2 regions of the Stenotrophomonas sp. YJH_SMC_8 genome follow, and region 2 is predicted to be linked to the other one. Evidence: riboswitches for the same ligand, from Rfam matches in the RefSeq annotation. Region 2 holds a riboswitch; the other holds the start of a gene.
What was found. A riboswitch is a leader RNA that binds a small molecule or an ion and turns the genes downstream of it on or off. The one in region 2 is predicted to bind cobalamin.

Region 1: another riboswitch for cobalamin. It lies ahead of btuB (TonB-dependent vitamin B12 receptor); the one in region 2 lies ahead of AC5P88_RS10915 (epoxyqueuosine reductase QueH).

What each region holds. Positions count from the first base shown of each region.
Region 1 is NZ_JCAFUL010000001.1:161,227-165,636, forward strand. It holds gene gph (phosphoglycolate phosphatase) at 1-468, shown strand, start outside; gene btuB (TonB-dependent vitamin B12 receptor) at 527-2,368, opposite strand; cobalamin riboswitch at 2,484-2,706, opposite strand; gene AC5P88_RS00775 (histidine phosphatase family protein) at 2,850-3,428, shown strand; gene AC5P88_RS00780 (TfoX/Sxy family protein) at 3,473-3,835, opposite strand; gene AC5P88_RS00785 (GAF domain-containing protein) at 3,832-4,314, opposite strand; gene bioD (dethiobiotin synthase) at 4,382-4,410, shown strand, end outside.
Region 2 is NZ_JCAFUL010000007.1:159,445-163,854, reverse strand. It holds gene AC5P88_RS10925 (FAD-binding oxidoreductase) at 1-484, shown strand, start outside; gene AC5P88_RS10920 (aspartyl protease family protein) at 538-1,374, opposite strand; cobalamin riboswitch at 1,596-1,809, shown strand; gene AC5P88_RS10915 (epoxyqueuosine reductase QueH) at 1,972-2,658, shown strand; gene pncA (bifunctional nicotinamidase/pyrazinamidase) at 2,715-3,341, shown strand; gene purU (formyltetrahydrofolate deformylase) at 3,454-4,305, opposite strand.

The DNA of each region.
Region 1 (4,410 bases), on a different contig from region 2:
GACCTGGCCGAGGTGATGCCGGTGTTCATGGTGCACTACCGTGAGTGCCTGCTGCGCAGCCCGCGCCTGTTCGATGGTGTGGCCGAAGCGCTGGCGCAACTGCGTGCGCGCAACGTGCCGCTGGCGATCTGCACCAACAAGCCCGAAGCACTGGTGCCGCCACTGCTGCAGCACCTGGGCATCGGTGATGCGTTCACGCTGGTGCTGGGCGGCGACTCGCTGGCGCAACGCAAGCCCAGCGGTGAGCCACTGCGGCACATCGCCGCGCATTTCGGGCTGCCGGCGGAGTCCTGCCTGATGGTGGGTGATTCGTTGACCGACTACCGCGCCGCCGAAGATGCCGGCATGCCGATCGCACTGGTGCGCTACGGCTATCCGCGCGGCCTGGACCTAGCCACCGCGCATGCGGTGGCGGTGATCGACGACCTGCGTGAACTGCCGGGGTTGGCCGCCGGCATTCCGGTGTAGCGGTAGATCGACGCCATGCGTCGATGGAAAAAGCGCCGGGAATGCCCGGCGCGTTTCCTCATTTCGGCTGGTAGCGCACGCTCAACTGGTACTCACGGCCGGGCTGGTTGAACCACGCCACGGTCTCGTAGTTGCGGTCGAACACATTGGCGGCACGCGCCAGCAGCGACCACGACGGCGTCAGCGCGTACTCGGCGCGCAGATCCAGCGTGCCGTAACCTCCCACCTTCACCGTGTTGGCGGCATCGTCGTAGCGCTTGCCGGCACCCTGCACGGTCAGGCCTGCGCGGAAGTCGCCGAAGCGGCGGTCGATGTCCAGGCGCGCGGTCTGCTGCGCGCGGCGTGGCAGCCAGTTGTCGAACTGGGTGCTGCCGCCGGTGCGGTTGCGCGGGTCGGTGTAGCTGAGCTGGGCGTTGATGTCGAAGCCGGCCAGCAGCACGCCACCGGTCAGTTCGGCACCGCGGATGCGGGCCTTCTCCACCTGCTGCATCTTGAAAGTCGCCGCATCGTAGGTGATCAGGTCATCGATGCGGGTTTCATACACGTCCAGGCCCCAGTGCCAGCCCTGGCCCTGCTGCGAAACGCCGAGGTTGGCGCTCTTGGACTTCTCCGGCTTCAACGTCGGCACGCCGCTCCACGGGTCGTACAGATCGCTGAAGGTCGGTGCCTTGAACGCCGTGCCATAGCTGGCGTTGACGCGCAGGCCGTGGCCCAGTTCCATGGCCCAGCCAACGCTGCCGGTAGCGTGGTTGCCGAACTGCTGGTTGTCGTCGTTGCGTGCGCTGGCCTGCAGCTGGTGGCGGCCGAAGCGGCCTTGGTACTGCACGAACACGCCGGTGTTGCGCCGGCTGTCGACAAGGTAACCCGCGCTGCTGCCATCCAGGTTGTCTTCGCTCCAGTCCACGCCTGCGCTCAGCAGCTGGCCCTCGGCCACGCCGAAGTCACCCTGCAGCGAGGCGCTGTCGCGGTGGGTCTGTGCGCTGCCGAACACCCCCGGTGCGCCGAAGTTGTCCGACTCGTTGTCACTGCGGCCGACGTTGGCGGTGAACGCCAGGCGTTCGGACGGGGTGTAGCGCACCTTGCCGGCCAGCACCTGCTGGCGGGTTTCCGAATAGTTGTAGTAACCGTCGTAATGGTTCTTGCCGTCGGCGCGCAGTGCGCTGCCTTCCACGTTCCACTGGTCATTGAAGGTGTAGCCACCGCGCAGGCTCTTGGACAGGTTGCGGTAGCCGTCACGATCGGGCTCGTCGGCGAAGCAGCCGGTGAACAGCGTGGCCGAGCCGCGGCAGGCATCGATGCCATCGGAATGCTGGTAGGCGATATCCGCACCGAACCAGCCGCGCTCGGTGCCGCCGCCGATGCCGCCGCTGGCTTCGCGCAGGCCGTTGCTGCCACCGCCAAGCTGGAAGTGCGGGGCGAAGTCACCCTGGTTGCGGCGGGTGAAGATCTGGATCACGCCACCGATGGCGTCGGCGCCGTACAGGCTCGACTGCGGGCCGCGCACGATTTCCACGCGTTCGATCTGCGCCAGCGGCAGGTCCTGGTACATGGCCAGGCCGAGGTCGGCGCTGTTGATGCGCACGCCATCCACCAGCACCACGGTGTGGCCGGAATTGGTACCGCGCAGGAACAGCGAGCTCTGCTTGCCGAGGCCGCCGGCATTGGTCAGGTTGATGCCGGCACGCCCGCGCAGCAGTTCCTGCAGCGAGGTGGCCTGGCTGGATTCGATCTGCGCGCGGTCGATCACCTGTGCCGGCGCGATGCTGTCCTGCAGGGCGATCGGGGTGCGGGTGGCGGTGACCAGGATCTGGTCGAGCGCGGTGGTGTCCTCGTTGGCCTGTGCCAGCGCGGGCAGGGCGGCCAGCACGGCCAGGGACAGCATTCGGGACTGCAGCTTCATGGGGGACTCCAGGTGCCACGCACGCCCGCGTGGCGAAGGGGAGGAGCCGCGAAGGCAGGCATGCGCCGACGCCGCAGCGCACGCTGCGGTCATCCAGCGCCATGCCCACCGCATCGCGACCTGAGGCTTCCGGGCCGGTCTCCGGGCTTGCCGCCGGGTGGCCTGGGGCCACCGTCCAGGCGCCTTCCCATGCGCGCGGCACAGTGGCGGTGTTGCCTGGAACTGACGTGCTTACCGTTGCGGGGGCAGCGCCGGCCTGGCGTGGAAACACGCGTCACCGGCTTCCCGTTTCAACCTGCCGGCCACGGCCGCAGGTCACCTGGAAGTGGGCGCAGTCTACGGCATCGCAGGCAGTCCCGTTGCGTCGCGCCTGCGCGACTGCCTTTGCTGTGCCTTTAGAATGGTTGCTCGATCCCGTGGTGCCGTTGCCGATGTCCGCCCGTTTTCCGCTGTACCTGCGTTGCCCGTCCGGGACGCGCGCATGATCCTCGACCTGGTCCGCCATGCCGGCAACGGCCGTGATGAATACCTTGATGGCCGCAGCGACCCACCGCAGCTGGCCGGCCTGCCGCAGGAGCTGGTCGAGGCCTATGCCGGGCAGTGCTGGGAGCGGGTGATCAGTTCGCCGCGGCTGCGTTCGCTGCATACGGCCATGGCGCTGGCCACCCCGCGCGGGCTGGACGTCGAAGCGGACGAGGAATGGGAAGAGCTGGATTTTGGCGACTGGGACGGGCAATCGCTGTTCGACCTGCCGGAAGATGCGCTGGCTGCCTTCCACGCCGATCCGCATGCGTTCCCGCCGCCGAACGGCGAGAGCTGGGGACATTTCGAGCGGCGCATCGCGCGCGCGCTGGATCGCCTGCTTGATGATGATGACCCGGTGCCGACGCTGGTGGTCAGCCACGGTGGCCCGTTGCGCATGGTGCTGTCGCAGGTCTGCGGCCTGCCGATGTCGCTCTGCTGGGCCCTGCGTATCGACCACGGCACCCGCCTGCGGGTGTGGCTGGAGCGTGGCGAGGCCGGGCTGGTGGGTGAGCTGCTGGAACTGCAGCAGCCTTGAGCGCGCTCGCCGGGCATGGCCCGGCGAGCGCGTGCGCGGAGCCCTCAATCCTCGTCGGCACCCTCGGTCACGCTGTCCTCGGCGTCATCGTCGGCATCGAAGCGCTGCTCATGCACCGGGCCCGAGGCCGGGCCGGCTGCCTTCAGCGGATGCGCAGCGATGCGCGCTTCGTAATCCTGCACCAGTGCCTCGCGCTGTGGCTCGCTCAGCTCCTGCCAATGGCAGTCCAGCAACGCGCCTTCCAGCGAGTACAGCAGGTTCAGGCTGGGCTTGAAGCCGGCGCGCTTGACCTTGACGAAGGCGCCGACGGCTCCGATCGCGACCAGGTCGTCGCGGCTGCGCAGGCCGACCTGGCGCAGCCACGCCGCACTTTTCGGGCCGATGTTGCGCAGCTTCGGTGCGCTCATCCCAACGCCTCGACGAACACGCGGGCGATGGCTTCCAGGCCGGACTGATCCTCTGCGTCGAAGCGGCCGACCTTCGGGCTGTCGATGTCGAACACGCCGATCAGTTCATCGCCGCGCAGCAGCGGCACCACCAGTTCCGAACGCGAGGCCGAATCGCAGGCGATATGGCCGGGGAAGGCGTCGACGTCCTCCACGCGCTGGGTCACGCGCTGGCTGGCGGCGGCGCCACACACGCCCTTGTCCAGCGGAATGCGCACGCAGGCCGGCAGGCCCTGGAACGGGCCGACCACCAGTTCCTTGCCGTCGTACAGGTAGAAGCCCACCCAGTTCAGGTCGGGCAGGGCGTGATAGACCAGCGCAGATAGGTTGGCCGCGTTGGCGATGCGGTCGGACTCGCCGTAGACCAGGCCACGGGCCTGTTCCAGCAGCTGGGCGTATTGTTCCGGCTTGCTGCCGGTGAGCGAGGCATTGGCGAACATGCCCGCAGTCTAGCAAGCGCGCCGGGCCGGTGATAATGCACGCACTGTTGCCCCGTTGGAGCCCTCGATGCCGTTGCCCACCCCGTTGCCGCCGGC
Region 2 (4,410 bases):
TCGAAACCTGGAGGCAAGCCTGGATGTGGCGGCATTGGAGCCCCGCACCCGCGCGATGTCGACCTATCTGCTGCAGGAGTATTTCATCCCGGTGCGCAGCTTCCAGGCCTTCACCACGCGCATGGCGGCGATCCTGCAGCACCACCGCGTCGATGCGCTGAACGTATCGATCCGCCATGCGCCGGCCGATGCAACCGCATTGATGGCATGGGCAAGCGAAGAAGTGTTCTGCTTCGTGCTGTACCACAAGCAGCGTCGGCATCCGTGGGGCGACACGATGGCCACACGCTGGACCCGCGCATTGATCGACGCCGCGGTGGAGTGTGGCGGACGCTATTACCTGCCGTATCGCCCGCATGCCACACGCGAGCAGTTCCAGCGCGCGTATCCGCGGTGGAACGCATTCGTTGAACGCAAACGCCAGTACGATCCGCAGACGCAGCTGGTCAACCACCTCTGGCAGCGGTACATGGCGGCAGCATGAAGCCGAGGCATCCACGCACGGCGTGGATCCACCGCCCAGGCCCGGCCGGCAAATCAACGCTGCTGCGGACAGAGCGCCACGCGCTTGCTGCGCGCATCGATCAGCACCGCCGCGTCCTGCAGTGCGTGCGCGCCGATCACCGCCTCCGGGTAGCGATCAGAGACGCGAACGTCGAGATTGCGCAGCGTCAGGCCACCGGCCACCAGCGGCACGTCCAGCCGTGCCCGGCCGCTCTGGATCCGGCCGTGGCTGAGGGTCAGCGGGTCGCCCGGGACAACCACGCCGCTGGCCACGCGCTCATGGAGTGCAGCAGGCAGCACCAGCGCCACGTTCGCGCCGGTGTCCAACTGTGCTTCGGTCGTTACCGTGCCGATCTGCACCGGAATGCGGAAGGCCCGCGTGTAAGCCAGCGTGCCCGGCTGCCCCGGCAGCAATCGATGGTCGCGGCGAAAGCGCAGCCGCTTGCGTGGGAAGTCGAGCGCCAGCAGGCCATCGTCGAAGAAATCGCGCGCCAGGATCCCATCGAAGGCGGCGGCCTCGGACTGTCGGGCGTTGTAGTCGCGGGTGATCACCACCACGCCCTGGCGACGCACACCACCCAGGGTGAGCGAATCGAAGCGGACCGTGGTGGCATCGGCGGTGCGCACGCCATCGGAATGGGAGGCGGTGCCACCCATCGGCAGGTGCAGCGCGCGCACCAGGCGGGTATCGGCGCGCGCCATGCCGCTCGCACCGGTATCGACGGCGAAGCGGAACGTGCCTGCGTCGTTGACCTGCACCTGCAGGTAGATGCGCCCGTCGACAACCTCGAACGGAACATCGATGAGGGCTTCACCGGACGCGGTGGCCAGTGCGCATGCCGGCCAGCTGAGGGCAATGCATGGGTCCATCCGGAGAGGCAGAGCAGCCCCAGCGCCCATGCGGGCAGGCAGCGCCGCCTGGCACGGGTCGGGGCGGCAGGATGTCCGGTGCAGGCGTGCGGGGGCGTTGCGGCAAGGCTGTCCATGGGCAGGGTTCCAGGTGGTCCTGCAGCATGGATGCGCCACGGGCCTGCACGGTTGCACCCTGCGGACCTTGACCATCGCCGCCAACGGGTCCACCGTGCACACGCCGAAGGTATCCCTGCCGTGGCTGGATGGCGGCAGGGATTTAAACGGGAATCCGGTGAAGGCGCCTCGCGCGCCCATTCCGGAGCTGCCCCGCAGCGGTGAATGGAAACGAATCCTGCCAACAGCACTGGGCGCATGCCTGGGAAGCGGCAGGTAGTAGGTGGGCTGCGGCCCGTGTCCATCAGCCCGAATACCGGCCCCGGCCGGGGGACACGACCGTCCCCTGACTCGACCTGGACTCTCCGCGGGGAGGGTGCCGGGGCCGTCGTTGTCCTGCGCCTGCAGGCCGCGCGGCCGCGCGCGTCCTTTTCACGGTATCCGGCCCGCCCTGTTCCACCCACGCGCTGATGCATGGGCCACCGCCGTTGCCGGCGGTCCATGCGGTACCTGACGATGACCGAACTCCAACGCCCCACCCTGACCCTGCCTGCCGACGGCAAGCGCCTGCTGCTGCATTCGTGCTGCGCGCCCTGTTCGGGCGAAGTGATGGAGGCGATCACCGCCTCCGGGATCGACTACGCGATCTTCTTCTACAACCCCAACATCCACCCGGTGAAGGAGTACGAGCTGCGCAAGCAGGAGAACATCCGCTTCGCCGAACAGCACGACATTCCGTTCATCGACTGCGACTACGACACCGACAACTGGTTCAGCCGTGCGCGTGGCATGGAGAACGAACCCGAGCGCGGCATCCGCTGCACGATGTGCTTCGACATGCGTTTCGAGCGCACTGCGCTGTACGCGCATGAACACGGCTACGACACCATCAGCTCGTCGCTGGGCATCTCGCGCTGGAAGAACATGGCGCAGATCAACGACTGCGGCATCCGCGCCGCCTCACGCTATGAAGGCCTGCAGTACTGGGACTACAACTGGCGCAAGGGCGGTGGTGCCAGCCGCATGATCGAGATCAGCAAGCGCGAGCAGTTCTACCAGCAGGAATACTGCGGCTGCGTGTACTCGCTGCGCGATGCCAACCGCCATCGCCGCGAGAACGGCCGCGAGCGGATCAAGATCGGCCTGCTGTACTACGGGCAGGACGCTGAGACGCCGCAGGGCGATTGACCTGTGCCGCCGGGGCGGCCACGCTGGTCGTCCCTTTACGTTGTAGTGGACCTGCCATGACCGCCCTGCCCGCCGACGTCGCCCTGCTGGTGATCGACCTGCAGCCGGACTTCATGCCCGGTGGCGCGCTGGCCTGCGACCAGGGCGATGCGCTGGTGGCACCGATTGCTGGACTGCTGGCGCAGCGCCGCTACCGCACGGTGGTGGCCACCCAGGACTGGCACCCGGCCGATCACGCCTCATTCGCCAGCCAGCACCCCGGCAAGCGTCCGTTCGAGACCATCCTGCTGCACGCGCAGCCACAGACCCTGTGGCCCGACCATTGCGTGCAGGGCAGCGATGGCGCCGCGCTGCATCCGGGCGTGGACTGGACCGTGGCCGACCTGATCCTGCGCAAGGGCACGCGCCAACAGGTGGATTCGTACAGCGCCTTCCGCGAGAACCACGGCCCCGATGGCGAACGCCCGGCTACTGGCCTGGCCGGCTGGCTGCACGAGCGCCGCATCCGCGAAGTGCACGTGTGCGGCCTGGCCCGCGACTACTGCGTGCTGTGGAGCGCGCAGGACGCGGTGAAATCCGGCTTCCGGGTGAAGTTCCTGTGGGAGCTGACCAAACCGGTGACCGAGGCCAACGACGCGATGGTGCGCGAGGCGCTGGGCAAGGCGGGGATTGCGATCGCCTGACGGGCGACCGCCGGGCATGGCCCGGCGCTACCGATAATCCGACCCGAAACGGTAGTGCCGGCCGCTGGCCGGCAACCCCGGGATGGCTACCGTTGCCGGCCAGCGGCCGGCACTACCGGAACACGACGGTGCGGTGCCCGTTGAGCAGGATGCGGTGCTCCACATGCCGGCGCACGGCGCGCGCCAGCACCAGCGATTCGGTATCGCTGCCCAGCCGCACCAGTTCGCGCGGTGCCATCGCGTGGTCCACGCGGGCCACGTCCTGTTCGATGATCGGGCCTTCGTCCAGATCCTCGGTGACGTAGTGCGCGGTGGCACCGATGATCTTGACCCCGCGTGCGTGCGCCTGATGATACGGCTGCGCGCCCTTGAAGCTGGGCAGGAAGCTGTGGTGGATGTTGATCGCACGGCCGGCCAGCGCGCGGCACAGCGTGGGCGACAGGATCTGCATGTAGCGCGCCAGCACCACCAGGTCGATGCGCTCGCGCTCGACCAGGTCGATGATCTGCTGCTCCTGTACCGCGCGTGTTTCCGCGTTCACCGGCAGGTGGTGGAACGGCACCTGGTAGGACGCGGCCAGCGGCGCGAAGTCGGCGTGGTTGGAGGCCACCGCGGCGATGTCCACCTTCAGCTGGCCACTGTGGGCGCGGAACAGCAGATCGTTGAGGCAGTGGCCCTGCTTGCTGACCAGCACCAGCAGGCGCGCGCGGCGTCGGCCATCGTGCAGCTGCCAGTCCATGCCGAAGCCTTCGGCGAGCGCGGCCATGCTCGTGTGCACGGTCTCCAGCGGCAGGCTGGCGTCGCGGTCGAAGTGCACGCGCAGGAAGAAGCGGCCACTTTCCTCATCACCGAACTGCTGGGCGTCGAGGATGTTGCAGCCGTGGTCGAACAGCAGGCCGGACACGCGGTAGACGATGCCGGTACGGTCGGGACAGGACAGGGTAAGAATGGAATCGGGGCGCATTGCCCGAGTGTAGGGCAGCGCCCTGCCCGGCGGATCGATGGTCACCGATGCAACCGAACGGCTTGGTTCAGTCCCAAGCGATACTTGGGCATCCCCATGGCAAGC